3 regions of the Pseudomonas sp. PDM31 genome follow, and region 2 is predicted to be linked to each of the others. Evidence: riboswitches for the same ligand, from Rfam matches in the RefSeq annotation. Region 2 holds a riboswitch; each other region holds the start of a gene.
The links. A riboswitch is a leader RNA that binds a small molecule or an ion and turns the genes downstream of it on or off. The one in region 2 is predicted to bind cobalamin.
Positions count from the first base shown of each region.

Region 1: it holds a riboswitch for cobalamin, as region 2 does, so the genes downstream of both, cobW (cobalamin biosynthesis protein CobW) here and cobO (cob(I)yrinic acid a,c-diamide adenosyltransferase) in region 2, are expected to answer to the same signal.
Region 3: it holds a riboswitch for cobalamin, as region 2 does, so the genes downstream of both, KW839_RS00235 (ABC transporter substrate-binding protein) here and cobO (cob(I)yrinic acid a,c-diamide adenosyltransferase) in region 2, are expected to answer to the same signal.

Region 1 is NZ_JAHUWS010000001.1:437,509-447,928, reverse strand. Features, by position in the region: gene KW839_RS01765 (CbtA family protein) at 1-170, opposite strand, end outside; gene KW839_RS01760 (CbtB-domain containing protein) at 182-373, opposite strand; cobalamin riboswitch at 491-716, opposite strand; cobalamin riboswitch at 909-1,122, shown strand; gene cobW (cobalamin biosynthesis protein CobW) at 1,225-2,292, shown strand; gene cobN (cobaltochelatase subunit CobN) at 2,296-6,162, shown strand; gene KW839_RS01745 (ATP-binding protein) at 6,851-7,852, shown strand; gene KW839_RS01740 (VWA domain-containing protein) at 7,972-8,517, shown strand; gene KW839_RS01735 (NADH:flavin oxidoreductase/NADH oxidase family protein) at 8,665-9,888, opposite strand; gene KW839_RS01730 (MerR family transcriptional regulator) at 9,966-10,370, shown strand; partial or broken gene KW839_RS01725 (GGDEF domain-containing protein) at 10,414-10,420, opposite strand, start outside.
Region 2 is NZ_JAHUWS010000009.1:110,600-121,019, reverse strand. Features, by position in the region: gene KW839_RS18585 (hypothetical protein) at 1-553, opposite strand, end outside; cobalamin riboswitch at 707-942, shown strand; gene cobO (cob(I)yrinic acid a,c-diamide adenosyltransferase) at 1,023-1,634, shown strand; gene KW839_RS18575 (cobyrinate a,c-diamide synthase) at 1,631-3,031, shown strand; gene bluB (5,6-dimethylbenzimidazole synthase) at 3,028-3,678, shown strand; gene cbiB (adenosylcobinamide-phosphate synthase CbiB) at 3,675-4,583, shown strand; gene cobD (threonine-phosphate decarboxylase CobD) at 4,576-5,568, shown strand; gene KW839_RS18555 (cobyric acid synthase) at 5,565-7,016, shown strand; gene cobU (bifunctional adenosylcobinamide kinase/adenosylcobinamide-phosphate guanylyltransferase) at 7,164-7,685, shown strand; gene cobT (nicotinate-nucleotide--dimethylbenzimidazole phosphoribosyltransferase) at 7,682-8,737, shown strand; gene cobC (alpha-ribazole phosphatase family protein) at 8,734-9,309, shown strand; gene KW839_RS18535 (adenosylcobinamide-GDP ribazoletransferase) at 9,312-10,043, shown strand; gene KW839_RS18530 (MarR family winged helix-turn-helix transcriptional regulator) at 10,183-10,420, shown strand, end outside.
Region 3 is NZ_JAHUWS010000001.1:64,237-74,656, forward strand. Features, by position in the region: gene KW839_RS00220 (trimeric intracellular cation channel family protein) at 306-914, opposite strand; gene KW839_RS00225 (ABC transporter ATP-binding protein) at 1,055-1,846, opposite strand; gene KW839_RS00230 (iron ABC transporter permease) at 1,843-2,847, opposite strand; gene KW839_RS00235 (ABC transporter substrate-binding protein) at 2,856-3,863, opposite strand; cobalamin riboswitch at 4,005-4,200, opposite strand; gene KW839_RS00240 (DUF1624 domain-containing protein) at 4,233-5,405, opposite strand; gene KW839_RS00245 (class I SAM-dependent methyltransferase) at 5,588-6,574, opposite strand; gene KW839_RS00250 (iron-containing redox enzyme family protein) at 6,574-7,923, opposite strand; gene KW839_RS00255 (NnrS family protein) at 8,144-9,331, shown strand; gene KW839_RS00260 (CopD family copper resistance protein) at 9,342-9,782, shown strand; gene KW839_RS00265 (hypothetical protein) at 9,905-10,219, opposite strand; gene gudD (glucarate dehydratase) at 10,325-10,420, opposite strand, start outside.

The DNA of each region.
Region 1 (10,420 bases), on a different contig from region 2:
GCGTTGGCGCCACCTGCGTGTTCATGGACTTCAACGGCGGCCGGCTCGGTTATTTCGTAGGTCTCGGCCTGCAATATCAACGGGGACACCCAGAAGCTTTGCAAGAGGGTCAGCAGCAGGGCGGCCAGAAGCCCGGTGAAACCTGCGGTTTGCGCGATACGCTTGATCATGTCGGCAGCTCTCAATGGCACGGAAAGGCAGAGCTGTGGCGGGTATCGTGAGCGGCGTTGTGCACCGCTTCGATGTGCGAGAAGCCGGCGAAGTAAACAAGGGATGCACCCAGGATCGACGCGCAGACGGCGGCGGTCAGACGCTGGGTCAGGGTCGTGGTGGTGCTGGCGGTGCTGTGGCCGGTGCTGCTGATGATCGACATGGCGTTTCCCTTTGTTCTGTCAGCGGGAACAAGAACGCATGCAGAGCCCTGCACGAGCGAGCGCGCAGAAGTTCAAACAGCGCCCGCCCACCGCGGGTTGTTGTTCAGAGACCGTACTGGTCACTTTGTGTTGCGGGCCGGTCTCCGGGCTCACGAGGGGCGCAGGCATCGCCTGAACCTGCAAGCATCACCTTCCCACGCCATATCGGCACAGTGGATCTGACGCTTCACTCGCTTACCGTTGCGGGGGCAGCACCGGACTGACATGGCTTTGGAGTAAAGCACATGATTCACCGGTTTCCCGTTTCACCCTGTGAAGGGCACCCGTAACAAGCGTGTAGGAGAGCATGGGCGGGGGTTGGGCGTCAATTGGCAAACGTTCTCATCGCAAACCGTGTCGCTCCCTTCGCGAGCAGGCCCGCTCCCACCTTCGGCCCAGTTCTGTCAGTGCAATACCGTCAAATGTGGAGCGGGCTTGCTCGCGAAGGCGACGCCGCAAAACCAATGTGAACATTGACCCGCCCCCGCACGATGCGTAGCCTTGCGCTTTCGAGGTTCTTCGGCGTTTGCCGAAGCTAAGAAGGGAACGCGGTCAATGCCGCGGCTGCCCCCGCAACTGTGAACGGTGATGTTCGTTGCCACGCCACTGCAGGCTCTCCATGAGGCCGGCGGGAAGGCGCAGCGAATGCCAGGTCGCCAAGACCGACACACCGTCAGCCAGGAGACCTGCCTCGATACAGATTCTGACTTTCAACCGGGCGGGGTGATCCGGTGGCGAATTCTTCCAGGCACGCGCGTGCGCGTTGCCGGTCGTCGTCCCGTATGCCCGCCACCTTGCCAAAGGGCATCCGATGAAAACACTGGCCAAACTCCCCGTCACCATCGTCACCGGCTTCCTCGGCTCGGGTAAAACCACACTGCTGCGGCACATGCTCGACAATGCCCAGGGCCGCCGTATCGCGGTGATCGTCAACGAGTTCGGCGAACTGGGTATCGATGGTGAAATCCTCAAGCAGTGCTCAATCGGTTGCACCGAAGAAGAAGCCAACGGCCGTGTCTATGAGCTGGCCAACGGCTGCCTGTGCTGCACCGTTCAGGAAGAATTCTTCCCGGTGATGCGTGAACTGGTCGCCCGCCGTGGTGACCTCGACCATATCCTCATCGAGACCTCGGGCCTGGCTTTGCCCAAACCCCTGGTGCAAGCCTTCCAGTGGCCGGAAATTCGCAGTGCCTGCACGGTAGACGCGGTCATCACCGTGGTCGACAGCCCGGCCGTCGCCGCCGGCACCTTCGCCGCATTCCCCGATCAGGTCGACGCCCAGCGAAAACTCGATCCGAATCTGGACCATGAATCGCCGCTGCACGAGCTATTTGCCGATCAACTGGCCAGCGCCGACCTGGTGATCCTCAACAAGGCCGATCTCATCCGCCCTGAAGATCTGGCCCGCGTGCGCCTGGAAGTCGCCGAAGAACTGCCGCCAGCGGTAAAAATCATTGAAGCCAGCAGCGGTCGCCTGCCGCTGGACGTGCTGATCGGCCTTGGCGCCGGCTCCGAAGAGCACATCGACAGCCGTCACAGTCACCATGACCATCATCACGATGGCGATGATCATGATGACCACGATCACGACGCTTTCGACTCCATTTCCATTGAACTGCCGCAAGCCGACGAAAGCCTGTTGCTGGATGCGCTGACCCAACTGGTGGTCCAGCACGGCATCCTGCGAGTCAAGGGCTTCGCCGCGATCCCGAACAAACCGATGCGCCTGCTGATTCAGGGCGTGGGCACTCGCTTCGACAAGCACTTCGACCGCCAATGGGGCGCCGAAGAAGCGCGGGTCACCCGTCTGGTGCTGATCGGCCAGGAACTCGACGCCGCTCAACTCGAAGCGCAACTGCGCGCCGCACTCAGCGTGTAAGCCATGCACCTGCTCAGGACCCAGCCCGGCGGTTTCGTGTCGGAGGACAACATTGCCGACCTTGGACAAACCCCCGCCGAACTGGTGATCCTGTGCAGCGGCGACTCCAGCCTGGCGTTGCTCGCCGAAGCGGCGCAGCAGTTGCCCGACGACTACCCGAGCGTGCGCCTGGCCAATCCGATGCAGGTACAGAACCATGCCTCGGTCGACTTGTATGTCGACCAAGTGCTGCGCCACGCCAAGGTGATTCTGATTTCACTGCATGGCGGCATCGCCTATTGGCGCTACGGTGTCGAGCGTCTGGTCGAACTGTCACAGCGCGGCGTGCAGTTGATCCTGGTGCCGGGCGATGACCGTCCGGACCCGGAGCTGAGCGACCTGAGCACGGTGCTTCCTGAAGATCGCGAGCGGCTCTGGCATTTCCTGCGCCAGGGTGGCATGGCCAATGCGCTGGACCTGTTTCGCTGCCTGGCCAATCGATGGCTTGCGCGTGATTATTCATGGTCGCAGCCTCAGGTACTGCCGCGCACGGCGATCTACCACCCGCATACAAGTCCCGCACGACTCAGTGATTGGCAAGCCGATTGGCAGGCCGGCCAGCCAGTGGCGGCGGTGCTGTTTTACCGTTCGCATTTGCAGGCGGCCAACACCGCTTTTATCGACGTGTTCTGCGAGCGCTTGCGGGCAGCGGGGTTGAACCCGTTGCCGATTGCACTGGCCAGCCTGAAAGAGCCCGCCTGCCTGACGGTGGTCGAGGACTTGTTGGATGAAGCTGAAGCAGGGGTGATTCTCAATACAACGGGTTTTGCCCAATCCAGTCCCGAAGCGCCGCATCTGCGACCGTTTCGCCGCAATATCCCGGTGATCCAGGCCATCTGCGCCCAAGACAACGAGCCCGGCTGGCGCGCCAGCGAGCAGGGGCTTGGCCCCCGGGATCTGGCGATGCACATCGCCTTGCCGGAACTGGACGGACGCATCATCAGTCGGCCGATCAGCTTCAAGGACCTGGCGTGGCGCAGCGAGCGCAGTCAGTGCGATGTGGTGTGCTACCGGCCACAACCGCAGCGCATGGATTTTGTCGCAGAACTGGCGCGGCGCTGGGTAGATCTGGCGCGCCTGTCCAACGGGCAAAAACGCATCGCCTTGATCCTCGCCAACTATCCCACGCGCGACGGTCGCATCGGCAATGGCGTCGGTCTCGACACCCCGGCGGCGGCGCTGAACATCTTGCGCGCGCTGCACACCGAAGGTTATCCGCTGCCGGCCGAACTGCCGGACAGCGGCACGGCGTTGATCCAGCAGTTGCTTGGCGGCGTCAGCAATGACCTCGACACCCTCGACCAGCGTCCCTGTCAGCAGAGCCTGGCCATGGACGAATACTGGCGGATGTTCAACGCTCTGCCCGAGGCCAATCGTGATGCGGTACTGCAACGTTGGGGCACGCCGGACAATGATCCGATGTGTCGCGACGGGCGCATGATGATTGCCGGTCTGCGGTTTGGTCTGACCTTCGTCGGTATCCAACCGGCGCGGGGCTATCAGGTCGATCCGAGTGCGGTGTATCACGACCCGGACCTGGTACCACCCCATGGCTACCTGGCGTTCTACTTCTGGCTGCGCAACACCTACGGCGCCCATGCCGTGATCCACGTCGGCAAGCACGGCAATCTCGAATGGCTGCCGGGCAAGGGCGTGGGGCTCTCGGAAAACTGCTGGCCTGAGGCGTTGCTCGGTCCGCTGCCGAACATCTATCCGTTCATCGTCAACGACCCGGGCGAGGGCGCCCAGGCCAAGCGCCGTACCCAGGCGGTAATCATCGACCACCTGATGCCGCCGCTGACCCGCGCCGAAACCTACGGGCCTCTGCGCGACCTGGAACTGTTGGCCGACGAATACTACGAAGCGCAGTTGCTCGATCCGCGCCGTGCCCGGGAGTTGCAGCGTGACATCCTGCAACTGGTACGTGACAGCCATATAGACCGTGAACTGCAACTGGACGAGGAACTCGACAGCGATGCCGATGCGGCGATCTGGTTGCCGCGCCTGGACACCTATTTGTGCGACTTGAAAGAGTCGCAGATTCGCGACGGTCTGCATGTGTTTGGCGAGTCACCCACCGGCCGTTTGCGAATCGACACCTTGCTCGCACTGCTGCGCATTCCTCGTGGCGATGGACGCGGTGCGCAGTCGAGTCTGCTGCGGGCGTTGGCCAAGGCGTTTGAATTGGCTTTCGATCCACTCGATTGTGCGTTGGCCGAGCCTTGGAACGGGCCGCGTCCAATTGAATTGCAAACCCTTAGCGATGAACCCTGGCGAATTACCGGCGACACCCGCGAGCGCCTCGAACTGTTCGCCGCGCAGCTGATTTCCCAAACATTGAAACACCCTGCAGGTATACCCGTACCCTGTGGGAGCGGGCTTGCTCGCGAAGGCGGTGTATCCGGCAAATCAATGTCGACTGACACTCCTCTTTCGCGGGCAAGCCGGCTCCCACAGGATTTCGTGTGGACTGAAGTCACCGCCATCCTCGACAACCTGCGCGATGTGGTTGCGCCACGCCTGGACGCCTGCGGCCCGGCAGAAATGTGCGGCCTGCTCGACGCCTTGAGCGGTCGCTTCGTCCCGGCCGGCCCCAGCGGTGCGCCGAGTCGTGGTCGTCTGGACGTCTTGCCCACCGGACGCAACTTTTACTCGGTGGACGTGCGCAACCTGCCGACCACCACCGCGTGGCGCATCGGGTTCCAGTCGGCCAACCTGATTCTCGAACGGCACCTGCAAGACCACGGCGATCATCTGCGTCAGCTCGGGCTGTCGGTCTGGGGCACCGCGACCATGCGCACCGGCGGCGACGACATTGCCCAGGCCATGGCCCTGATGGGGGTGCGTCCGGTGTGGGCCACCGGCAGCCAGCGGGTCGATGACTTTGAAATTCTGCCATTGAGTCTGCTCGATCGCCCTCGGGTGGATGTGACCTTGCGGGTCTCGGGTTTTTTTCGCGATGCCTTCGCCAATCTGATTCGCTTGTTCGATGCGGCAGTGCAAGCCGTCGCCGAGCTCGATGAACCGGACGACCTCAACCCGCTGGCGGCCAAGGTCCGCAGCGAACGTGAAGCACTGCTGCAAACAGGACTGGACCAGGATGCGGCACGGCGCCAGGCCGGCTGGCGCATTTTCGGCGCAATGCCCGGTGCCTATGGCGCGGGTGTGCAGGGCGCCATCGACGGACGCCTGTGGCAGAGCCGCGAGGACCTTGCCGAGGTCTACCTGAACTGGGGTGGCTACGCTTATGGCGGCGCCGACGAAGGCACCGCCGCTCGCGATCAGTTCGCCCAGCGGCTGAGTCAGGTGCAGGCGGTGCTGCAAAACCAGGACAATCGCGAGCACGACTTGCTCGATTCCAACGATTACTACCAGTTCCAGGGCGGCATGCTCGCGGCGGTCGAAAGCCTGCGGGGTGAAGCGGCTGCCAGCTATCATGGCGATCACAGCCAGCCGGACTTGCCGAAGATTCGCACCTTGAAGGAAGAGCTCAACCGGGTGATTCGTTCCCGGGCGGCCAATCCGAAGTGGCTCGACGGGGTCAAGCGCCATGGCTACAAAGGCGCGTTTGAAATGGCGGCAACGGTCGACAATCTGTTTGCGTTCGATGCGACCACGCAGCTGATTGATGATCATCAGTATGCGTTGTTGGCGGACGCGTATTTGCTGGACCCGGCGACCCGGGAGTTTGTCCGTGAGCACAATCCTCATGCATTGCGTGATATGACTGAGCGGATGCTGGAGGCGCAGCAGCGGGGGATGTGGAAAGAGCCGGGGGCTTATCGGGAGGCGCTGGAGAATTTGTTGCTGGATATAGAGGAAGAGGGGTAGTGCATTCAAAAGCCACCCCTCACCCCAGCCCTCTCCCCAAGGGGGAGAGGGGGAAAGGGAGCCGATCTCCAGTGCTTTCAGATACCGAGATCAACTCGATTTCCCAGGTCGATGTAATTCGACTAAACACCTCGTTAAGTCCCCTCCTTCCATGGGAGAGGGGGAAAGGGAGCCGATCTCCAGTGTTTTCAGATACCGAGATCAACTCGATCTCCCAGGTCGATGTAACTCGACTAAACACCTCGTTAAGTCCCCTCCATCCATGGGAGAGGGGGAAAGGGAGCCGATCGCCAGTGTTTTCAGATACCGGGTTCAACTCGATCTCCCAGGTCGATGTAACTCAACTAAACACCTCGTTAAGTCCCCTCCATCCATGGGAGAGGGGGAAAAGGGAGCAATCGCCAGTGTTTTCAGGTACCGGGCTCAACTCGATCTCCCAGGTCGATGTAACTCGACTAAACACCTCGTTAAGTCCCCTCCATCCATGGGAAGGGGGGAAGGGAACCAATCTCCAGTGTTTTCAGGTACCGGGTTCAACTCGATCTCCCAGGTCGATGTAACTCGACTAAACACCTCGGTCAGTTCCCTCTCCCTCCGGGAGAGGGCTAGGGTGAGGGCAGCAATCTAACTGGCACACCACAATCATCACTACCACCGAACCCCAAAGACCACGACCGAGACCCCCAAAATGACCGACACCCCCCATTTCCCCCTCTCCGCCGTGGTCGGCGCCGACGATCTGAAACTCGCCCTGTACCTCACCGCCATCGACCCGAAAATCGGCGGCGTGCTCATCGAAGGCCCTCGCGGCATGGCCAAATCAACCCTGGCCCGGGGCCTCGCGGACCTGCTGGCCAGCGGTCAGTTCGTCACCTTGCCCCTGGGTGCCACCGAAGAACGTCTGGTTGGCACCCTGGATCTCGATGCCGCCCTGAGCGAGGGGCGCGCACAATTCTCCCCCGGCGTACTGGCCAAGGCTGACGGTGGCGTGCTCTACGTTGACGAAGTCAACCTGTTGCCCGATCACCTCGTCGACCTGTTGCTCGACGTGGCAGCCAGTGGCACCAACCTGGTCGAGCGCGACGGTATTTCCCATCGGCATTCAGCGAAATTCGTGCTGATCGGCACCATGAACCCGGAGGAGGGTGAGCTGCGTCCGCAACTGCTCGACCGTTTTGGCCTGAATGTCGCCCTCGGCGGACACACCGCACCGGTCGAACGCGGCCAGATCATCCGTCGACGGCTGGATTTCGACAGCGACCCACAAGGCTTTTGCGCCGAATGGGAAAGCCCTCAGCAAGCCCTGCGCGAGCGTTGCCAGAAGGCGCGCAGTGCGCTGACCAGCATTCCCCTGGACGACGAAACACTGGCGCGGATCACCGAGCGCTGCTTTGCGGCCGGCGTCGATGGCCTGCGCGCTGATCTGGTCTGGCTGCGCGCCGCCCGGGCACACGCGGCGTGGCGTGGGGCGAGCGCTATCGCCGAGGAAGATATCGATGCGGTCGCCGAGTTCGCCTTGCGCCATAGGCGTCGCGAACATCCAGCGCCGCAACACGCCCAAGCCCCGCTGCCATCAGCACCGCAGCAGCCCAATCCAGGTGAAGGGCAGGGCCAGTGGGGCGAAATGCCCGCCAAGGCGCTGCCGGTCGGCGCCAGACGTGAAATACCGAGCTGGCCAAAAAAGCCTTAGGCATTCGCCCCCGTGCTGACGCGGGGGCGAATGCCAGACCCCGCGCCGGGCAGCTCGATCACGGCAGACAGGGCAAACGTCACGCCACACGCAACGGCACGGTCAATTGGCCGGGCACCTTGCTCAATGGTCGGCCGCAGCGGCATGACGACCTGTTGTTTCAACTGCGCACCCGTTCGCCCCATGAACTGTGGCTGGTGATCGTTGATGCTTCTGCATCGACCCGCCGTCATCAGGCGCTTAGCGATGCCAAGGGCTTGCTCGCGCAACTGTTCGACGACGCGTATCGCCAGCGTGCGCGCCTGGCGTTGCTGACGGCCAGTGGTGCCGAGCCGAAGTGGCAGGTGCAAGGGTTGAAGGCTTCCACGGGGTTGCGCCATTGGCTCGATGGTCTTGGTGCGGGCGGTGGCACGCCGTTGCTGGCGGCGTTGGCAGAGGCAGGGCGGTGGCTGGCGATACGACAGAAACGCTTTCCAGCGGAGCAGCAGCGGTTGTTGCTGGTCACCGATGGACGCTTGAAGGACTGGCCGGTGCTGCCTGAACTGGCGTGTCCCGGACTTTTGATCGACATCGAGCGTGGCCCGATTCGGCTGGGGCGCAGTAAGGTTCTGGCTGAGCAGCTACAGTCCGAATACCGGCATATAGACGAACTGTTTCCTGCCTGAATTCTTCTTTTTCTGCAGCGGTCCCTTCCCGGGCAAGCCCCGCTCCCACAGGGTTACTCGGTGTACACAACATCTGTGTTTCAACCGGATATCGTGTGGGAACGGGCTTGCTCGCGAAGGGGCCAGTGCAGGTGTCTTCAGTTTGAATTACTTACCCATCGCCTGCCGATACTGGCGGGTCCGCCTGCTGATGAACAACCGGTCAAGAATCAATGCCCATATCGCCGACACCTGCGGCTGGGTAGTGCGTCCGCGACTCAAACGGTGCAACTGAAATTTCACCACTGCTGAGGTCGCCAGCGCTGCCAGTGGTTTGCGTTTCCAGCGAATCGGCGACGTTTGCGGGTGGCTGTTCTGACCTTCGCGCCAGTGTTTGACCAGATGCGGTTCCAGGGACAGCGCGGTGCCGATCCCCGCCATGGCGATGCCGCTGTCCAGGACCTGCTCGACGATCGCCAGGCGCCGGATCCCGCCCGTCACCATCACCGGCATGCGCGCAACGCTCGCCAGGTCGCTGGCCATTTCCAGAAAGTACGCTTCACGGGCCAGGGTTCGACCGTCCCGTGCCTCGCCTTGCATGGCCGGCGCCTCGTAACTGCCGCCGGAGAGTTCCAGTAGATCTATCTGCTGCTCATTGAGCCACTGGATGACTTGCCGCGCATCGTCTACCTCGAAACCGCCACGCTGGAAATCCGCCGAGTTGAGCTTTACCGACACGCAAAATTGCGCCGACACCACCTGGCGCACGGCACTGACTACCGCCAGCAGCAGACGCGCACGGTTTTCCAGGGAGCCGCCCCAGCGATCAGTGCGGCGATTGGTCAGTGGCGAGAGGAACTGGCTGATCAGGTAACCGTGGGCCGCGTGAACCTGCACCCCGGTGAACCCGGCCTTTTCCGCCAGTGCGGCGCTGGTGGCGAAGCGTCGAATCACTTCTTCGATGTCGCCTTCGCTCATGGGTTTCGGTTCGGCGAACATCTTCGAGAATTGCCCCAGGTCCAGCGCCACCGCCGACGGGGCCAAGGCTTGCTGGCCAAGGTTGGCCAAGGTCTGGCGCCCGGGGTGGTTGAGCTGCATCCAGAACTGCGCGCCACCGGCGCGGCCAATACTCGCCCATTGGCGAAAACGTTGCAGGTGTTGCTCATCCTCCAGCGCAACTCCACCGGGACCGGTCATGGCGCGGCGATCGACCATCACGTTGCCGGTCAACAACAACCCGGCTTCGCCCCCGGCCCAGGCTTGATACAAGCGAAACAATGCCCGGTCGGGTGCCTGGTCCGCTGCCGCAAGGTTCTCTTCCAGCGCGGCCTTGGCAATGCGATTGCCGATGGTCTGACCGTTGGGCAAGTTCAACGTTTTGAAGGGCGACATGCTTGACTCCTCATCAGTGAAGAGCAGAGGCTAAGCTTAAAGTTAACTTTAATGTCAAGCAGGCAAGCGAGGCTGAAATGAAAATTGGTGAATTGGCGCAGATGAGCGGGTTTACCGCATCGCGCATTCGTTACTACGAAGCCCAGGGCCTGATACGTCAGGTTGCGCGTTCGGCCAATGGCTATCGGCGTTATCCGTCGCAGGCATTGCAGACCCTGCAAATCATCCAGTGCGCGCAGCAGGCCGGCTTCAGCCTGGAAGAACTCAAACATTTACTGCCGGATAACGATACGGGCGCGTTCAAGCAAGAAGAACTGATCGCCGGCCTCAACCGCAAGATCGGGCAGATCGAAGAGATGCAGCGGCACCTTGCCCATAGCAAGGCGCAGCTTCTGGATTGGATCGATATGGTCCAGGCCCGCCCCGAGGGCATGGCGTGCAGTGAAAATGCCGAGCGGGTAATGGCGTCGCTCAAGCATTAGCAGGTGAGCTTCAAAAACATCCATCGCAGACAGACAGCGCCGCTCACCTG
Region 2 (10,420 bases):
TCCCGGGGTGGTAGTTGCCGGCCTCGTTGCGCAACTTGCGATAGGCGTAGGGGAAGTACCAAGCCACGGCGCAGGTATGCTCCTTTTGCAGGTCGTCGACCATGTCCTGCAGCTCTTCCGGCGTGGCACCCTGCTGGGCTTTGTGCGGGGCGACGAACAGGCAGCCCAGTTTCAGCTCGCTGGCATGACTCAGGCGCCTGGCATCGCTGGTGACGTCGAGCAATGCCTGAGTCACATTGAGGCTGTTGACCCGTGGCCAGCGCTGGCTGGTCTGGATGTAGGCGCGGGTGTCGGGTGTCGCGAGAAACAGATCGGCGCGGCTGTTGCGTTCGCCTTCTTCGGTCTGTTTGCGGGTTTGCGTCTGTTGCAGGGTGACCATTTCGGCCATCCAGGCTGCCACGGAGAGCAATCCAAGATTGGCCTTTTCGTCGTGCCAGTACGGCGTTTCAGCGTCGCCGCGTATGGCGTTGTAACGGTCGATGCAGTCGAACCAGCGTTCCAGCGCCGGGCGCAGGAATTCCAGCTTCGGATTGCTGATGATCATGCCTTGCATGGGGTTCACCCTTGTTATTGTGTAGTAAATTTATGGCGCTTTGATATCACTGCTGAGGCCAAGGCACAAGATCGCTGTCGGATTATTGATAAGCGCACTTAATTGCTCTCCAGCGTCCCGGCTTTAATTGACGCTCCACCCCCAACCCTCTAACCTTCGCGGCTTGTTTCAGGTGCTCTGTGGCTTGGGTCGACAGAGTGAAACAGGGAAGCCGGTGAGTGAGCCTTCGATGGGTTCGAAAGCCCACAATCCCGGCGCTGCCCCCGCAACGGTAAATGAGTGAAAGCTGCGCCTTGAGCCACTGTGTCCATTGTCGACATGGGAAGGCGCGCAGCCTGGCGCAAAGCCGCTCATGAGCCCGGAGACCGGCCTGATTCATCCAGTGGCATCACGGTGGGCGATGCCAGGCTTGTTGCCACCTATTCTTGTGCCTGCCCGCCGTTATCCAGACTCAACGGAGAGCTCCCCCATGACTGATACCCCCGATCGTGACGAACGTCACCTGGCGCGCATGCAGCGCAAAAAAGCCGTGATCGACGAACGCATCGCCAATTCCCCGAATGAATGCGGCCTGTTGCTGGTGTTGACCGGCAACGGCAAAGGCAAGAGCAGTTCGGCTTTCGGCATGCTCGCGCGCGCCATGGGCCATGGCATGCAATGCGGCGTGGTGCAGTTCATCAAGGGACGCAACAGCACCGGAGAAGAACTGTTCTTCCGGCGTTTCCCGGAGCAGGTGCGCTTTCATGTGATGGGCGAGGGGTTCACCTGGGAAACCCAGGACCGTCAGCGCGATATCGCCGCCGCGCAAGCGGCGTGGCAGGTTTGCCGCGAGCTGCTGCGTGACCCTGCCATAGGCCTGGTAGTACTCGATGAATTGAATATCGCCCTCAAGCACGGCTACCTCGACCTCGATCTGGTGCTCAGCGACCTGCAGGCCCGCCCGCCCATGCAACACGTGGTGGTTACCGGCCGCGCCGCGAAAGCGGAAATGATCGAGCTGGCCGACACCGTCACCGAAATGGGCATGATCAAGCACGCCTTCCAGGCCGGGATCAAGGCGCAGAAAGGCGTCGAGCTGTGAAGCAATCCCGTCATTGTCCGGCGGTGCTGATTGCCGCGCCGGCTTCCGGTCAGGGCAAGACCACCGTCACCGCCGCGCTGGCCCGCTTGCATCGCAATCAGGGACGCAAGGTGCGGGTGTTCAAGTGCGGACCCGACTTTCTCGATCCGATGATCCTCGAACGCGCCAGCGGTGCGCCGGTGTATCAACTGGACATGTGGATGGTCGGTGAACAGGACAGTCGTCGCCTGTTGTGGGAAGCCGCCGGCGAGGCCGACCTGATCCTTATCGAAGGGGTCATGGGCCTGTTCGATGGCACGCCGTCCAGTGCCGATCTGGCCCGGCATTTTGGTGTGCCGGTGTTGGGTGTCATCGATGGCACCGCCATGGCGCAGACGTTTGGCGCACTGGCCCTGGGTCTGGCGCGTTATCAACCGGACTTGCCATTTGCCGGGGTGCTGGCCAACCGCGTGGGCACCCAGCGTCACGCGCAATTGCTCGAAGGCAGCCTCACCGAAGGGTTGCGCTGGTATGGTGCCTTGTCCCGTGAGACCGGGATCGAATTGCCGAGCCGGCACCTGGGACTTGTCCAGGCCAGTGAATTGAACGATCTCGACTTGCGTCTCGATGCCGCGGCCGACGCCCTGGCCAGCAGTTGCGAAGTAACGCTGCCACCGGCGGTAGAGTTTGCGACTCCCGATGTGCTTGAAGTCGAACCGTTACTGGCCGGCGTGCGCATTGCCATCGCCCGTGATGAAGCCTTTGCCTTCACCTACGGCGCGAGCCTGGATCTGCTGCGAGCGATGGGCGCCGAGTTGTCATTCTTTTCGCCGATCCGCGACAGTGGTTTGCCTGAGGCGGACAGTTTGTATCTGCCGGGCGGTTATCCGGAATTGCATCACGTGGCGCTGTCGCGGAACACGTCGATGCTGGCGGCGATCCGCGCCCACCATGCAGCTGGTAAACCGCTACTGGCCGAGTGTGGCGGCATGCTTTACCTGCTCGACTCGTTGACCGATGTCGAGGGCACCCGCGCCGAACTGGTCGGTTTGTTGCCGGGTGAGGCTGTCATGCAAAAGCGTCTGGCGGCGCTGGCGTTGCAAGCGGTGGAGTTGCCAGAGGGAGCGCTGCGTGGGCACACGTATCACCATTCGCTGACCACCACTGGACTTGAGCCGATTGCCCGAGGCTTGAGCCCGAATGGCGGACGTGGGGCCGAGGCGGTTTATCGCGAGGGGCGGATGACGGCTTCCTACGTGCACTTCTATTTTCCATCCAACCCATCAGCGATTGCCGCACTATTTGCCCCCGAGCCTGAAGCCGCCTTCGCTGGCAAGCCAGCTCCCACAAGGATTGATGTATTGCCTGAAGAAATGCAGAACCCTGTGGGAGCGGGCTTGCCCGCGAAGAGGCCATGACTGACAACGCCTTTTCCGAAGCCGAACGCGCTGCCGTCTACCGCGCCATCGCCGAACGCCGCGACATGCGCCATTTCAGTGGCGGCACCGTCGAGCCCGAACTGCTCCGGCGCCTGCTCGAAGCCGCACACCAGGCACCCAGCGTCGGCCTGATGCAGCCATGGCGTTTCATCCGCATCAGCGATGGAACGCTGCGCGGGCAGATCCGGCAACTGGTGGAAGAAGAACGTATCCGCACCGCCGAAGCACTCGGCGAGCGCAGCGATGAGTTCATGAAACTCAAGGTCGAAGGCATCAGCGATTGCGCCGAAGTGCTGGTCGCCGCGCTGATGGATGATCGCGAGCGACATATCTTCGGCCGCCGCACCCTGCCGGAAATGGACATGGCGTCGTTGTCCTGCGCCATTCAGAACCTGTGGCTGGCCTCCCGCGCCGAAGGGCTGGGCATGGGCTGGGTATCTCTGTTCGAACCGCAGGCGCTGGCCAATCTACTGAAATTGCCACCCGGCGCCAAACCCCTCGCGGTGCTGTGCCTGGGGCCGGTCAAAGAATTCTATCCAGCGCCGATGCTGGTACTCGAAGGCTGGGCGCAAGCGCGTCCGTTGAGCGAACTGCTGTACGAAAATTATTGGGGAGTGAGTCAATGAGTGTGGCGTTGTTGAGTGTCGCCGCAGTGGCGCTGGATGCGCTGCTGGGTGAACCCAAACGCTGGCATCCGCTGGTGGCGTTCGGCCGTTTTGCCGAGCGCGTCGAGCAACGTTTCAATGGTGGTGGGCGTGGCTGGCGCAGCCATGGCGTCACCGCCTGGGTGATCGCCGTATTGCCGCTGACTCTGCTGGCCACCGCATTTTCCTGGGCGCCTTATGTTGGCTGGATAGTCGAGATCCTCGCGCTTTATTGCGCGCTCGGCATGCGCAGTCTCGGCGAGCATGTAGAGCCAGTTGCCAGAGCGCTGCGCAGTGATGACCTGGAGGAGGCGCGCACCCGTGTGAGCTATCTGGTCAGCCGCAAGACCACTGACCTGGATAAAACCGAGGTCGCCCGTGCCGCCACCGAGTCAGTGCTGGAAAACGGCAGTGACGCGGTGTTCGCCGCGTTGTTCTGGTTTGCCGTGGCCGGAGCGCCGGGCGTCGTGCTCTATCGTTTGAGCAACACCCTGGATGCGATGTGGGGTTATCGCAATGAGCGCTTCGAGCGCTTCGGCTGGGCAGCGGCGAAGATCGACGACGTACTCAACTACATTCCTGCGCGGCTGGTGGCGTTGACTTACGCTGTGCTTGGCAAAACCCGGCTGGCGATCAAATGCTGGCGCACCCAGGGGCCGACCTGGGACAGCCCCAACGCCGGTCCGGTGATGGCGGCGGGAGCCGGGGCGCTGGGCGTGGAGCTGGGTGGGGCGGCGATTTATCACGGCGAACTGCATCAGCGTCCACAGTTGGGCGAAGGCTTGCCGGCGGATGCCGACTCGATCGACCGGGGCTGGCAATTGGTCCAGCGCGGGGTATGGTTATGGCTGCTGATCCTGTGCATAGGGGCCGAATTTTATGCTTGAGCACGGTGGACGGTTGCGCAAGGCGGCGCTCGATTACTGCATAGATGAAGCCGAATGGCTCGACCTGTCCACCGGCCTTGCCCCCTGGCCTTTTGCGGTGCCGGACATTCCGTTGCGGGCTTGGGCGCGCTTGCCGGAAACCGACGATGGACTGGAGCAGGCTGCCTGCGATTATTACGGCACCTTGCAGGCCTTGCCGGTGGCCGGCTCGCAAATGGCCATTCAACTGCTGCCGCGCTTGCGTCGTGCGGGCAAGGTCGGCGTGTTGTCGCCCTGTTATGCCGAGCATGCCGAAGCGTGGCGTCGCAACGGCTACATCGTGCGCGAAGTGCTGGAGCATGAAGTCGACTTCTTCCTGGACAGCCTCGACGTGCTGGTGGTGGTTAATCCGAATAACCCCACGGGGTTGAGCCTGACGCCCGCTCGCTTGCTCGACTGGCACTCGCGACTGGCTCAGCGCGGTGGCTGGTTGGTGGTGGACGAGGCTTTCATGGACAACACGCCGCAACTGAGTTTGGCGCCATTTGCCCACCAGGTCGGTTTGATTGTATTGCGTTCGTTCGGCAAGTTTTTTGGTCTGGCCGGTGTGCGCCTGGGCTTCGTGCTGGCCGAGCGCAGGCTGCTCAAGTTGCTGGCCGAGCAAGTGGGGCCATGGGCGGTCAGCGGGCCGACCCGGGTGGCGGGTGCAGCCTGCCTGCGCGATACGCAAGCGCAGGCCAGGCAACGAGAGCGCGCCGAGGAGGCCAGCGAACGCCTGGCCGCGCTGCTGGACCTATATGGCTTCAAACCTCAGGGTGGTTGCGCCTTGTTCCAGTGGCTGATCACCGAGCGCGCCGAAGAACTGTATGAGTTCATGGCCCGGCGCGGCATTCTGCTGCGCTTGTTCACCCACAACAGCAGTCTGCGCTTCGGCCTGCCTGGCGAAGAGGCGGATTGGGTGCGCCTGAGTCAGGCTTTCGAAGAATACGCCAAGGATAACCAATGACCACGCTGATGGTGCAGGGCACCACGTCGGATGCAGGCAAAAGCACGCTGGTGACCGCGCTGTGTCGCTGGGTCACGCGCCAGGGCGTGAGGGTGGTGCCGTTCAAGCCGCAAAACATGGCCCTCAACAGCGCGGTGACCGCCGACGGTGGCGAGATCGGTCGCGCGCAAGCGGTGCAGGCCCAGGCGGCCGGCCTCGAACCGCACACTGACATGAACCCGGTGCTGCTCAAGCCCAACAGCGACACCGGCGCCCAGGTAATCATTCATGGCCGTGCGGTCACCTCCATGAACGCTGTCGCCTATCACGACTACAAGACCATCGCCATGCAGGCGGTGCTGGCCTCCCACGAGCGCCTGAGCGCGGCGTATCCGCTGGTCATGGTTGAAGGCGCGGGCTCTCCGGCCGAAATCAATCTGCGTGCCGGTGACATTGCCAACATGGGGTTTGCCGAAGCGGTGGACTGCCCGGTTGTGCTGATTGCCGACATCGATCGCGGTGGCGTGTTCGCCCATCTGGTGGGCACATTGGAACTGCTGTCGGCGAGCGAGCAGGCGCGGGTCAAGGGGTTCATCATCAACCGTTTTCGCGGTGACATCGCCTTGCTGCAACCGGGTCTAGACTGGCTGGAACAACGCACCGGCAAGCCGGTGATCGGCGTCCTGCCGTATGTGATGGATCTGCACCTGGAGGCTGAGGACGGCATCGATCAGCGCCAGACCGCCAAGGCCGACCAGGTCTTGAAAGTCGTGGTGCCGGTGCTGCCGCGCATCAGTAATCACACCGATTTCGATCCTTTGCGCTTGCATCCGCAGGTGGACCTGCAATTCATCGGCCCCGGCCAGGCCATACCGCCTGCCGACCTGATCATTCTGCCCGGCTCGAAAAGTGTGCGCAGCGACCTCGCTCATCTGCGCGCCAACGGCTGGGAAAGCGCTATCGCCCGCCACCTGCGTTACGGCGGCAAGTTGCTGGGTATCTGTGGCGGCCTGCAAATGCTCGGCGAGCAAGTGCACGACCCGCTCGGCCTCGAAGGGGCGCCGGGCTCCAGCGCCGGCCTGGGCTTGCTGGCGTTCCAGACGCAGCTCGAACAAGAGAAACAGTTGCGCAATGTGCGCGGTCGCCTGGCGCTTGAAGATGCGCCGGTTGCCGGCTATGAGATTCACGCCGGCGTGACCACCGGGCCGGCCCTGGAAAACGCAGCGGTGCAACTCGATGACGGTCGCTGTGATGGTGCGCAAAGCGCCGACGGGCAGATCTTCGCCACCTATCTGCATGGCCTGTTCGAGTCACCGGCGGCGTGCAGCGCGCTGTTGCGCTGGGCAGGTTTGCAGGATGTGCAGGCGGTGGATTACCACGCCTTGCGCGAACGCGATATCGAGCGCTTGGCAGATTTGGTGGAGAAGCATCTGGATACCCGACAGCTGCGGCAGCTCTGTGGGATTTGAGGTGAGTTTGAGGGCGCCATCGCGGGCAAGCCCGCTCCCACCGGGTCGGTGATTGTGCCCAAAGTTGTGAACAGCCCCGATCCTTGTGGGAGCGGGCTTGCCCGCGAATAGGCCTGCATCCTCACCGAAGTTCTTAAGGAATAAACCATGCTCCAACTGATCCTCGGCGGCGCGCGCTCCGGCAAAAGTCGCCTGGCCGAAAAAATGGCAACAGACAGTCAGCTTCAGGTGACCTACATCGCCACCAGCCAGCCCTTGGACGGTGAAATGAGCGATCGCGTGGCCCATCACCGCGCCCGCCGTCCCGCCGAATGGGCGCTGGTCGAAGAACCCCTGGAACTGGCCCGGGTCCTGAGCGAAAACGCCGGCAGTGACCGTTGCCTGCTGGTGGATTGCCTGACCTTGTGGCTGACCAACCTGTTGATGCTCGACAACCCCGAACGCCTGCACGCCGAGCGCGAAGCCTTGCTCGACTGCCTGGCTTCCTTGCCGGGTGAAGTCATTTTTGTCAGCAACGAAACCGGAATGGGTGTCGTGCCACTGGGCGAATTGACTCGCCGCTACGTCGATGAAGCCGGTTGGCTGCATCAAGCCCTGGCCGAGCGCTGTCAGCGAGTCGTGCTGACCGTGGCGGGCCTGCCCCTGACTCTGAAAGGAACTGCGTTATGACTCAATCCTGGTGGCTGAACCCGTGCCAGCCGATCGATGCGCAAGTGCTCGAACAGGCGCAGGCGCGCCAACAGCAACTGACCAAGCCAGCGGGTTCTCTCGGTGAGCTGGAGTCGGTGGCAGTGCAGCTTGCCGGTTTGCAAGGGCGGGTCAAACCGAGCCTGGATCAGCTATGGATCGCCATTTTTGCCGGCGACCACGGCGTAGTCGCCGAGGGGGTGTCGGCGTTTCCCCAGGCAGTCACCGGGCAGATGCTGCACAACTTCGTCAGCGGTGGCGCGGCGATCAGTGTGCTGGCACGGCAGTTGGGCGCCTCCCTTGAAGTGGTGGATCTGGGCACGATCACGCCGACGCTCGATCTGCCGGGCGTGCGGCACTTGGACATCGGCGCCGGCACGGCAAACTTTGTGCAGGGGCCAGCGATGACCGGTTCCCAGGGCCAACTGGCTTTGCAGGCCGGTCGTGACAGCGTGCAGCGGGCCAAAGCGGCGGGCACACAATTGTTCATCGGTGGCGAAATGGGCATCGGCAACACCACAGCGGCCAGCGCCCTGGCCTGTGCTTTGCTCGATTGCCCTGTGACCCATTTGACCGGGCCGGGCACCGGGCTCGATGCCGCAGGTGTCAGCCATAAGGCGCAGGTTATCGAGCGTGGGTTGGCGCTGCACCATGCGCAGCGTGGCGATGCCTTGCAGACCCTGTTCAACCTGGGTGGTTTTGAAATCGCGGCGCTGGTGGGTGCCTATCTGGCGTGCGCGCAGGAAGGTATTGCGGTGCTGGTGGACGGCTTCATCTGCAGTGTCGCTGCGCTGGTCGCGGTGCGCTTGAACCCTGAGTGTCGTCAGTGGCTGCTGTTTGCTCACAGGGGAGCCGAGCCGGGTCATCGCCATGTGCTGGAGACCTTGAACGCGCACCCCTTGCTCGATCTCGGTCTGCGCCTGGGCGAAGGCAGTGGCGCGGCTCTGGCTGTGCCGTTGTTGCGTCTGGCGTGTGACCTGCACGGGCAGATGGCGACGTTCGCCGAAGCCTCAGTGGCGGATCGTCCGGCATGACCTTGCGCCTGGATCTGCTGCGCCACGGCGAAACCGAGCTCGGCGGCGGCCTGCGTGGCAGCCTCGACGATGCCCTGACCGCCACGGGCTGGGCGCAGATGCGCGCGGCGGTGGTTGAGCAGGGCCCGTGGGATCGGCTGATCAGTTCGCCCCTGCAGCGTTGTGCGCTATTCGCGCAAGAGCTGGGCGAGCAATTGACTGTGCCCGTGCAGCTGGAAAAGGATCTGCAGGAGCTGCACTTCGGTGCCTGGGAAGGGCAGAGCGCTGCGGCGTTGATGCAAACCGATGCACAAGCCCTCGGCCTGTTCTGGGCGAATCCGTATTCGTTCACGCCGCCCCAGGGGGAGCCGGTCACAGACTTTGCGACCCGGGTGCTGGCAGCGATCGAGCGGTTGCACGCGAACTGCGCAGGCGAGCGGGTGTTGCTGATCAGCCACGGCGGTGTCATGCGCCTGTTGCTGGCGCAGGCCCGGGGGTTGCCCCGCGAGCAGTTGCTCAACGTTGAAGTGGGGCATGGGGCGCTGTTTTCGCTGACGGTGGAGCCCGGTGGATTGTTAAGGGAAGCGCTCTGACCATGTTGCCGTTCTGGATTGCCCTGCAGTTTCTCAGCAGCCTGCCGATTCGTCTGCCGGGCATGCCGCAGCCCCGGGAGTTGGGGCGGTCGCTGCTGTTTTATCCGCTGGTGGGATTGCTCTTTGGCGCCATTCTGTGGGTGGTGAACTGGCTGTTACTGGGCATACCGACGTTGCTGCACGGGGCGTTACTGCTGAGCGTTTGGGTACTGCTCAGCGGCGGGCTGCATCTGGATGGCCTGGCGGATAGCGCCGATGCCTGGCTCGGCGGTTTTGGCGACCGTGAGCGTACGCTGACCATCATGAAAGACCCGCGTAGCGGGCCGATCGCGGTGGTCACGCTGGTGTTGGTGTTGCTGCTGAAATTTGCTGCGCTGCTGGCGTTGATCGAGCAGCAGCAGGCGGTTGCGCTGATTATTGTGCCCTTGATCGGGCGCAGTGCAATGCTCGGGCTGTTCCTGAGTACCCCCTATGTTCGCGCCGCAGGTTTGGGTCAGGCATTGGCTGACCATCTGCCGCGTGCGGCGGGTTGGCGGGTACTGGCGGCTAGCGGGCTGGCGTGTGTGCTGATCGGCGGTTTGAGCGGTGTAGTGGCAGTGGTGTTGGCGGCTATTGGATTCGTCTGGTTGCGCCAAGTAATGGTACGGCGATTAGGCGGGACGACGGGCGACACGGCTGGAGCGTTGCTCGAACTGCTGGAGGTTGGGGTGCTGGTGGGGTTGGCGTTGACCTGAAGGTTTAAAAGATCGCAGCCTGCGGCAGCCCCTGCAGGGACCGCGTTGCCCTGTAGGAACTGCCGCAGGCTGCGATCTTTTGATCTTCTGTGCAATCCTGTATCTTGATTTAACCGATTCACGGGTATATACACGCACCATGCTCGATTCCCAATGTTTATGCATCAACCTGCGTCGCGCCGCCCGTGGCGTCAGCAGGCATTACGACGGCGCTCTGGATGGCTTCGGAATCAACGTTGCCCAGTATTCGTTGCTGTGTAACCTGCAGCGCTTGGATCAGCCGAGTATTTCCACCCTGGCCGAGGCCATGGGGCTGGATCGCAGCACCCTGGGGCGTAACCTGCGGGTGCTGGAAGGCGAAGGTCTGGTGACGCTGG
Region 3 (10,420 bases), on a different contig from region 2:
GGAATGCCTGAATACAATTGCGCGTGTTGCGGCAGGTGCGCCAGTCCATTGCGTGCGCACCGGGCAGCACGTGCTGGACGTACCTTTTGTACCTTGAGTTTGACGATTGGCAGGGGTGTTCGTCTGTTCGCTGGCGAACATAGGCAGGATGAAGGCGACTTGCAGGCCTGGGGCTTATTGCAGGCAAAAAAAAAGGCCCGCGATGGGGGGTGCGGGCCAGGAATCACAAAGGAGTTGGGTTAAGCCTACGCCGGTGAATGTGAAATTATCGTGATGGAATGGCTGGCTGACGATGTTTGGCGGGCCTAGCCTTGGCTGGTGGATAAAATAGCCGGCATTTGCAGTTCTTTGTAAATGGCAAGAAACCTCAAGGAAGAGGTGAATATCAGGGCCAGCCAACCGGCGATCTGGATTGACCCGAATACATCGCGTAACAAGACATACAAAATGCACCCCAGCAGGATCGGCGTGGCGTAGATCTCACGTGACATCAACAACGAGGTTCTGCCGGCCAGCACATCGCGAGCGATGCCTCCTCCGATACTGGTCAGTACACCCATCATCACGGCAAAAGGCGCAGCAAGTTGCAGTCCAAGCACTTTCTCGGTAGCCACTAATCCAAACAGAGCGGCCGCGAATCCATCGAGGTACAACAACAGGCGATAACGTTGCTGGAATCTCTTGGTGAGGAAAAAAGCCAGCAATGCGGCACCGCCGCCGACCCAGATGTAGTTGAAGTCTGCTATCCAGAAAATCGGTTGATCGAGCAATAGATCGCGAATGGTGCCGCCACCAATGGCAGTAATGATGCCCAGTACCACGGCGCCGAATACATCGACCCCCACCTTGTGAATAGCCAGTACCCCGGTAATGGCGAATACCGCGGTGCCCAGCATTTGCTGAAAATACAGCATCCGTCACTCCGTTTTCAGGCTGGCCATCTCGAGAGTGATGGCGGTGTGGGCGTGCGGTTGTGATTGTAGCTGATGGCTGGCCGCCAGCTATTTGCGCTGAAGGGCTTTCGCGGGTCATCACCCTGAGGCGCGGCACCCAGTCACCAAGAGCGAAATCGCAGGATTTTCGCTCCGTCAAACGGGTCAACGAGATAGTGCGCGTGGACTCCGAACGTCTGCAAAAGGCGGTGCGGGGTCAGCACTTCAAGCGGTTTGCCCAAGGCAACGAGGCGTCCACGTTCCAGCACGGCCAGACGATCGCAGGTGAGGGCCTGGTTGAGGTCATGCAGGGCGACCACGGTTGTCACGGGCAATGCGTGAACCAGATTCAAAATCCCTATCTGGTGCTGGATATCCAGGTGATTGGTTGGCTCGTCCAGCAGCAGGATGCGCGGGCACTGAGCCAGGGAACGAGCGATATGCACACGTTGACGCTCTCCGCCAGACAGGCTGCGCCAGGTGCGCGTGGTCAGATGCGCCGCATCCACGTTCCGCAGCGCTTGATGAACGATCTCGGTGTCCTCGGCCGACCACGAGCTCAAGGCAGACAGCCAGGGTGTTCGGCCCAGGGCCACGGCATCAAATACACTGATGGCATCCAGGGTATCGGCCTGTTGCTCAACCAGCGCCAGGGTTCGCGCTATGGTTCGTCGTGACTGTGCCTTGAGGCATTGGCCGTCGAGATGGATGCTTCCCCGGCTTGGCATGCGCACGCCGGCCAGCAGCTTGAGCAGTGTGGATTTTCCCGAACCGTTGGGCCCGATAAGGCCCAGGGTCTCGCCGTGGCGGATGTCCAGGTGGATCTCGTCCAGTAATTCAACGTCGCGAATTTGCAATCCGAGGCCGGAGCAGCTCAATACAGGCTGGTCGATAACGGGCATGGCAGCATTCATCGGGCATTCCTTCGGCCGATCAGGATCAGGGCGAACACCGGCGCTCCGACCAATGCAGTAATCACGCCGACCGGGATAACCTGGCCTTTTATGAGGGTGCGGGAGAGCACATCGGCGGCAATCAGAAACACGGCACCACCCAGCGCGCTGGCCGGTAGCAGGCGTGTATGCCCCGTACCCAGCAACAGCCTTGCGGCGTGGGGGATGACCAGACCGACGAAACCTATGGAGCCGACAATCGACACCATCACCGCAGTCACCAGTGCGGCGCAACTGATCAGCAGAAATTGCACGCGACGTACGGCAATGCCGAGCGAGGCGGCGGAGTCGGTGCCAAAGGTGAAGGCATCCAGCGCGCGACGGTGCCACAGGCAAACGGCCAGACCGGCCATGGCAGCGGGAACGGCCAGCCACACCGAAGGCCAGCGCACACCACTGAGGTTGCCCAGCAACCAGAACATGATGCCGCGTGCCTGTTCGGAGCTGGCCGACTTGGTGATCAAAAATGCAGTCAGCGCATTAAACAGCTGCGAACCGGCTATCCCCGCCAGGATGATCTGACCGGTACTGCCAGGGACACCGCTGGCGCGCCCCAGTAAAACCACGACAGCAAAGGCAGCAACGGCTCCGGCAAACGCCCCGACCGACATCGAAATGGCTCCGGCACCGATACCGAGTAACGCCACCAGAACGGCCCCCGTCGAAGCGCCCGCGGAAATGCCGAGCAGATAGGGATCGGCCAACGGATTGCGCAACAGCGATTGCAGGATCACCCCGCAGGTCGCCAGGCCCGCACCGCAAGCTCCTGCAACCAACGCGCGGGTCAGGCGGTAGTTCCAGACGATGCCTTCGTCGATGGGGTCGAGAACATAGCCGGCATTCCACAGTTTGTTGGCCAGCACCTGGAGTACCACGCCGGGTTCGATGCTTGTTTCACCGATAGCGACACCGGCAACCACGCTTAAAAGCAGGGCCACCAACGCCAGCAGGGTACGAATCAGCGCTGCAGTCATTTTGGCAGGTCGTAGCTGTTGATGGCCATTGCCAGGGATTGCAGCCCATCGAACATTCTCAGGCTGGCCTGCATGGCCATGGCGTCGAGGATGATGATGCGGTTGTTTTTTACCGCGTCCATGTTGCGGGTCACCGGATCGCTGTGCAGGAATGCGAGCTTCTTTTGGTAGTCGTCAGCGGGGAAACGACGGCGATCCATGCGGGCGATGACCAGGAAAGTCGGGTTGGCTTTTGCGATGGTTTCCCAACCGACCGTTGGCCACTCTTCGTCGGACTGCACCACATTGCGCACACCCAGCGTTTTGAGCATGAAGTCTGGAATGCCTTTGTGACCGGCGACATAGGGGTCGATATCCAGACTGGCGCTGGAAAACCACACCAGTGCACTGGTGTGGTTCTTGTCTTGCACTGCGGCAACGGACCTGGCCAGGCTGGCCTTGAGTTGTGCGTTCAACTGTTGGCCACGCGCCTGAACATCGAAAATCCTGGCCAGCTCAGTGATGCTTTTGTAAATGCTTTGCACACGAAACGGCGCCAGGCGAGTGCCGTCGGCACCGACCAGGTTGTCCTTGGATTCGCAATCCGAGGGCATGAGGTAAGTGGCGATTCCCAGTTCGTGAAACTGCTCGCGGGTAGCGACTGCGCCTTGCGGGCCGACCATCCACTCCAGCTCGACAGCGACCAGTTCCGGTCGTTTGCCGATCACCGACTCGAAACTCGGCTCGTTATCCGCCAGGCGTTCGATTTTGTCGTTTTGCCCCTTGTACTTATCCAGCACATCGTTGAACCACAGAGAAGTGCCAGCCAGTTTGTCACCCAGCCCGAGGGCAAAGAGCATTTCGGTGCCGGCCTGGCCGATCGTGACGGTTCGAGCCGGTGCGTGTGGGAAGGTCAGCGTGGCACCGCAGTTCTCGACCGTCAGCGGATATTCAGTAGGCGCGGCACAGACCAGCGAGCAAAAACCCAGGCCAGCGAATAGGGTGACAAAGCGGGGCAACAGCATGATGCATCTCCATTTGAACCGTACACGGAGCAAGGGTGCACGGTCTGGAAACACATCATCGAACGCTGCCAAAAAGCAGGGCAGGGCGATCACCTGAGTGACGCGCGCGCAAGGATGTCCTTCCCGAACACCCCGCCGGTCAGTGATTGTTGCTTGGCCGGCAGGTCTCCTGACTGATGCGTCATCGCATGCTCCAGCCTTCCCGGGGTTCAATCCCAGTGGCAGTTCAGGAGCACGCTCAGCACCTACAGTTGCGGGGGCAGTTCCGTTTGACGCGTTGCACGCATCACGGATTCCCTATTAATCCCATTTGGAAACCGGCGGCGGCATGTTAGTCGATCATGCCGCCCGAGGCGAACCCTCTCTGGATCAGAAGTATTTGAGCCAGCCGATATCACGACGGCGGGCCTTCACGGCGGCAAACCAGCGCACAGGCAGATACAGCGCGGCGGCCAGCAGCACTGCCGTCAGCCACACCGAAAAAATGCTATCGAAACCGAAGTAGTCGCTCTGGTTCAGACCGAACAACGCGACGCTGGTCAGATAGAGCACCTTCAGTACATAAAGGTGCAGCAGGTAGAAGAACATCGGCGCCGCACCAAACACCGCCAAAGCGCTGATCCACTGGCGTTGCCGAGCCCGCTCGAAGCCAAGAAGCAGCAACAGGCCCACCCCGAGTGTCAGCGCAAGGAACAGCAGGGAAGGTGGGTACTTAGTGATGTTGAAGAAGCTCATGAGGGTCTGTGTGGTGGTTTCATGCACCCTCCATTGCGCCTCGCCATACCCGTTGACCAGGCGCAGTGCGACAAAGCCCAAAAGCGCGCCGGCACCCCCCAGCAACAGATGGCGTTGACGCAGGCGGGCAGAGGCTGAATGCGCGAACCAGGGGCCGATGCAATAACCCAGGGCAATGACACCGATCCACGGCAGCACAGGGTAGGAGCTGCGCAGGCGCAGGCCGTCAGAGAACTCGATCCAGCCGCGATCATGCAAAATGGCCCACGGCAGGTGCATGGCTGATCCGACCGGGAAGTGCAGCGGATCGAGCAGGTTGTGCCCGGCGACGATGACCGCACCCACAACCCACAGGATCGGCCGCGGCAGCCAGACCAGCGCAGCAAGGGCAAGCATGCTCACGCCAATCGCCCAGATCACCTGCAGGTAAATTACATGGGGCGGGAACTGGAAGGTCCAGGCGAAATTCACCAGCGTGAACTCCAGCAGAACCAGGAACAGGCCACGCTTGAACAGGAACATCGACACCGCGTTCCGGCCCTGGTGCTTTTCGCCGTACAGGTAAGCGGACAGTCCGGTGAGCAGCACGAACGCCGGTGCACATAAATGGGCGAGGGTGCGGCTGAAAAACAACGTAGGCTCGGTGGTGTCGATGGCCATCGGGTCGGCCACCTGGCGGTGCAGAAAGAACGTCTCGCGTACGTGATCCAGCAGCATGAACAGGATCACCAACCCCCTGAGGGCATCGATGGACATCAGGCGTTGACTGGCGCGGGTGGCGGGTGGGGTTTGATAAAGGGTTGTCATTGAAAGCCGCAGGCAAGGGGGTGGATAGCGCTGCCAGTTAACGGCCGGCAGTCAATATAATGTTATTATATAACATTCAATAATCCGAAGGCGACTCTTTCAAGGGGGGCTGTGCGCTTCCCTTCAACACTCATAAAAGTCAGTGGGAGGACCAAGAAGGGGAGATGCCATACCTGCAAGACCTACTGTCTTTTGGTTACGATAAGCACGACCGCCGCAATTCTCTCGACTTCTCTGTAGATCACCGTCTCCAGTTCCTCTCCAAAGACGTCGGGATCCATCTCCCGATAGCTCCAGGCCAGTCCCGGGCGGTCAACCAGCGGCAGCGCCTGCTCAAGAAACAAATCCACGCCCTCTACACAAGGCGCGCCGGTATACAGAATCACGCTGCCTCCCGGCGTCAGGCGATCGATCGCCTGGGTCAAAATACGCACCGATAACTCCGAACCCAAATGCTCCCCGCCATGTCGGTAGGCGCGACGTTGAGTGTCTTGCATGTATGGTGGGTTGGCGACGATCAGGTCAAAACAGCCTGTTGTTCCTGAAAGGATGTCGCTGTGGCACGCGCAAACATTGTCGACTCCTGCAAGCGATGCATTGACGGCGGTGAATCTCAGGGCCAGGGGATTGATATCCAGTGCCGTGACCTGAGCGTCCGGTCGTGCCCTGGCAATCAGAATGGCACCGACCCCGCTACCGCAACCAATGTCCACTGCCGTCTGGATCGGATGCACGGAAGATTGCAGGAAGCCCTCCACTGCCTGAGCGAAACGATAGGTGTCGGGGCCGAAAAAAACCGAGTCGTGAGCCTGGGTAGGAAAACTGGAATGAACCAGGAGCAAATCGTCGAGGCTCGACCAGCGTACGCCACTCACCCACATGTCAGCCTGGGGGTGCAGGAAGCCACTTTGAAATAGCGCCTGATGCTCTTGCGCCCCAAGCAAACCGGCCTCGAACGGGCGACTCCAGCCGAAGATATCTCTCAGATTGTGCGCCGTGCGGTTTTCCTCTCGTCCATTGACCCGCAGATGAGTCAATGGCGTCACCGTCACGAACCGATATTGCTGTTGCTGTAGACGTTGCCCCAGATGCAACAAGGCCAGATCTTGACTGTGGTGTTCCGATACAGCCGTGTTCGCGCTCGAGTCGCAAAGGTCGGATCGATTCATTATGTCAGTGACCCTTGAGAAAGACGTTGAGAGTAGATTCTGGTAGCGGCCAGACCTTCGGGTGTCGGGTGCGAGTCGGGACCCATCAGCGCAATAAGCTCTTCAACAGACGCCGACAGCAAAGCGGGTGACAACGGGTTTGGCGAAACTCTGCTATCGCGCCGAGGGAACCGGTTGCGAAACGGATTGGCTGCTTCGCCTTGCCAGTCACCTGCAATCCAGTCTTTCAACAGCTGTTTCTCGTAGCCATTGAACACACCGAACATGGCGGCGCCCGGACCCTCGACAAGCTGCCAGAAACGGCTGTCCCGAGGGTCTTGATGGCGCTTGATCCAGCCCCTGTTTTCCAAAGCTGCAAGCAACTGCCGGCTTTGGCCAGGGGTGGCAAGCCACTGGTTGATGGTGCGGCCTTCGAGGCGACAGTAATCTGAATGCATGTGCTGGCCAAAGGTGCTCTTGGTCTCGAGCATGGCGACCAGTTCCTGCTCAAGCTCAAACGAGTGAATGACGTCCGTGGAATTTTTTCCGAGATCATTGAGCAGATAGCCGGCGCGCAGGCGTTCCAGAAATACAGCCTTCGTTTCGTCGTTGGGCAAGAAATTCAAAACCGCTTCCACGGCCTTGAGTGCATGCCCGGAGCTGGCATTGTCGATGGTGACATGCAACGTAAAGTAGTAAGGGTCGATACCCAGTTCGTTGAGTTCGAAAGCCGTGATCAGAAGATGCAAGGGCAGTTGTTCGTAGCCAAGGTTGTAGCCGAGCACTTCAGGCAGGAAATCATCTGACAGCCTTCCCAGTGCCAGTTGTATCGCCCCCTGTAGATAGAGCGCGTCATCGAGCGGGGCGTGCGGCGCACAGTCGTGCTCAGTGAGCAGGTTACGAAAAAGCAGGACGTGATTGAGAGCGGGTTCGCCGTCGCCCAGTTCCTCGAGATAGGTGCGGATCAGACCGCGGTATCTCCAGTCATCGACGTGCTGGGTAGTGCCATATAGCCACGCCCCGTCCACCAGTTTGCTCGGTGCCACATGTTGCAAGAAATACAACGCATGAGCTTTGTTGGTGAAGAATTTCCTGCCTTCCCCAGCGCGTCGACCTTCCAGGTAGGTGCGGTAACGCTCGGCGACGGCCTGGCTGTTGTGTGCAACCCAGCCGGGCAGATCTGCCAGACCAGTTGGCAGGTTGGAAGTGAGACACCTCGCAGCCTGCAATTGATCCTGCAGGTAGCGACGCACAGTCTCCTCTTCGACTTCACCCGGTGTCCGGATCAGCCGGGTATACAGCGAAAAATGGGCGCCCAAGGCTATTGGCGTCTTGGATGAATGCTCGGAATGAATCTGTAAGGACGTCATGGCAGGCCTGCTGACTTTTCTCGGTATGTAAGTCAGAGAGGCCCGGTATTACGAAAATTCAAAAGAGTTGAAAACTTGCCGATGGTCGACAGCAAAATGGTTCATTGCTGGATTGCGGACGCATAAGGCCGAGTTTTGATGTGTGTCATATCGGCTATCAACAATACTGTAAGACTGAAGCGACTTTCGCACCCGCGAAGGCCAGCCTGTTGGAGAGACCATGCAGATTCTCGACAATCGCAAGGCGGTGGGTACGTGGCCATTGCTACGCCTGGGCTTTCGTCCTTTCTTCCTGCTGGGCAGCACGCTGGCTGCCCTGGTGATAGCGTTATGGGTTTTCGCCATGCAAGGCTACAACTTCTGGGGCCCGCCCTTGGGTGGTTGGCTGGCGTGGCATCGGCATGAGCTGATCTTCGGTTTTGCCGGCGCGATCATTTCCGGTTTTTTGCTGACTGCGGTACAGGCATGGACGGGGCGCTCCAGCCTTGGCGGCAAGCCGCTCGGCGTACTGGTGGCGATCTGGTTGGTTGCGCGGCTGGCATGGTGGTCGGGCTCGCCGCAGTTGCTGTTGCTGGCCAACCTGCTGTTCTTTGCCAGCGTGGCATTGATCATGGCGCATTTGCTTTGGGCTGTGCGGCAAACGCGCAACTACCCAATCGTGGCGGTGCTGGCATTGTTGCTGGGCGCCGATGCGCTGACGTTGCTTGGGGTGCTGCAGGCAAACGACGCCTGGCAGCGGCAGGGCACCTGGGCTGCCGTCTGGCTCGCCGCGGCGATGCTGGGATTGATTGGCGGACGGGTGATTCCATTTTTCACCCAGCGTGGTCTCGGACGAGCTTGCGCCGTCGAGCCCTGGGGGTGGCTGGACAATGCTCTGTTGGTTGTCACCGCCTTGGTGGCGACTCTGTTTGCGTTGGGAGTTGCTCTGCAGGCGCATGCGTGGCTGGGTCTGGTTTTTTCCGCCTTGGCCGTCGGCCACGGCATTCGCCTGGTGCGCTGGTTTGATGGCGGCGTGCTGCGGGTTCCCCTGTTGTGGTCACTGCACCTGGCGTATGCCTGGCTGGTGATTGCCTGCATCAGCATGGCGCTCTGGCATTTCGGACTTCACGGCGGTATCAGTCAGGCGCTGCACGCCCTTACGGTCGGCGCTTTGGGCGGCTCGATCCTGGCCATGCTGGCGCGGGTTTCCCTAGGTCATACCGGACGACCGTTGCAGCTGCCACGGGGTTTTACCCTGGCATTCATGCTGCTCAACCTGGGTGGCCTGTTCCGTGTGCTGGCTGTCGGTGTCTGGTATCAGCCCGCGATCTGGTTGGCGGCTATCTGTTGGGTCGGCGCATTTGTCCAGTATCTGTGCTGCTATGCACCCATGCTCTGTCGTGCTCGCGCTGATGGTCAACCCGGCTGATGGAGAAAGTATGAGTTACCTATTGTTGAAGTTCATTCATTTGACGGCGGCGGCTTTCTTCATTGGCGGGGTGTTCTTCGAGGTGATGATCCTCAGTCCCGCAGCCCGCCAGCTGGATTTGGCGCCTCGCGAGCAGTTATCGAAGGCTCTGGGCGCACGGGCACGCCGTGTCATGCATTTGGTCGTGCTGGCGCTGTATGGGGCAGGACTGGGGTTGGCATGGCAGTATCGAGCAGTGCTGCGCGATCCTTTGACCGGCAGTTTCGGCACCTTGCTAGCGCTGAAAATCGGCCTGGCCCTGAGTATTCTGGGCCAATTCGGCTATGTGGTTTATCTGATGCGGACGGGGCAAATGACTGCGCAACGATCACGGCGGATCCACCTCAGCGTGCTGGTGCATATGCTTGGCATCCTGTTTCTGGCCAAGGCGATGGTATTGCTGTCCTGGTGAGGGTTTGCATGCGTGGCGATCGGAGGGCCGACCTGTGCGGCTGACCGAGGGTGGAACCGATCCGCGCCTTATTCGCCGGCAGGGAACAATGATTGCTTGCGCCCGCCCATAGATGAATGCGGTTAGTGCCGCAAGTTGAGATACCAATCGGCATAGGGGGTATTCGAGACCTGGTACCGATTGAAGTCAGGGGATCCGTCGTTCCACCACACCGGCCCGCGCTCACCAAGCGCCACCTTCGCTGTGTGAACGCCAGCTCTGGCTTCTTTCATCTGCTGGACATCGCCAGAGGCTTTCGCTGCCTTTACCTCACGACGAGCTGCCATCAGGTCGTTGACCAGGCGCTGGCGCACATCGTCATTGAGCGATGGATTGGCGCAACGCCACAACTGCCCTTTGACCACGAAGTAGCGACCGTCCGGTGTTGTCGGATTCATATCTTTGAATCTCCACGATGCCAGGGGAGGGGCACTTTGCGTGCCCCCCGTTGCGCCAGGTTGAAGCTCTAAAGTACTTGGGTCACCCAATTATTGATCTGTGAATCAGCGTACCAGGCAAGGCTGCTTGTTGTTAAAGCTCCAGCCAGGAATCAGGAACTGCATCGCGACGCTGTCATCCCGCGCGCCGAGTCCCATGCC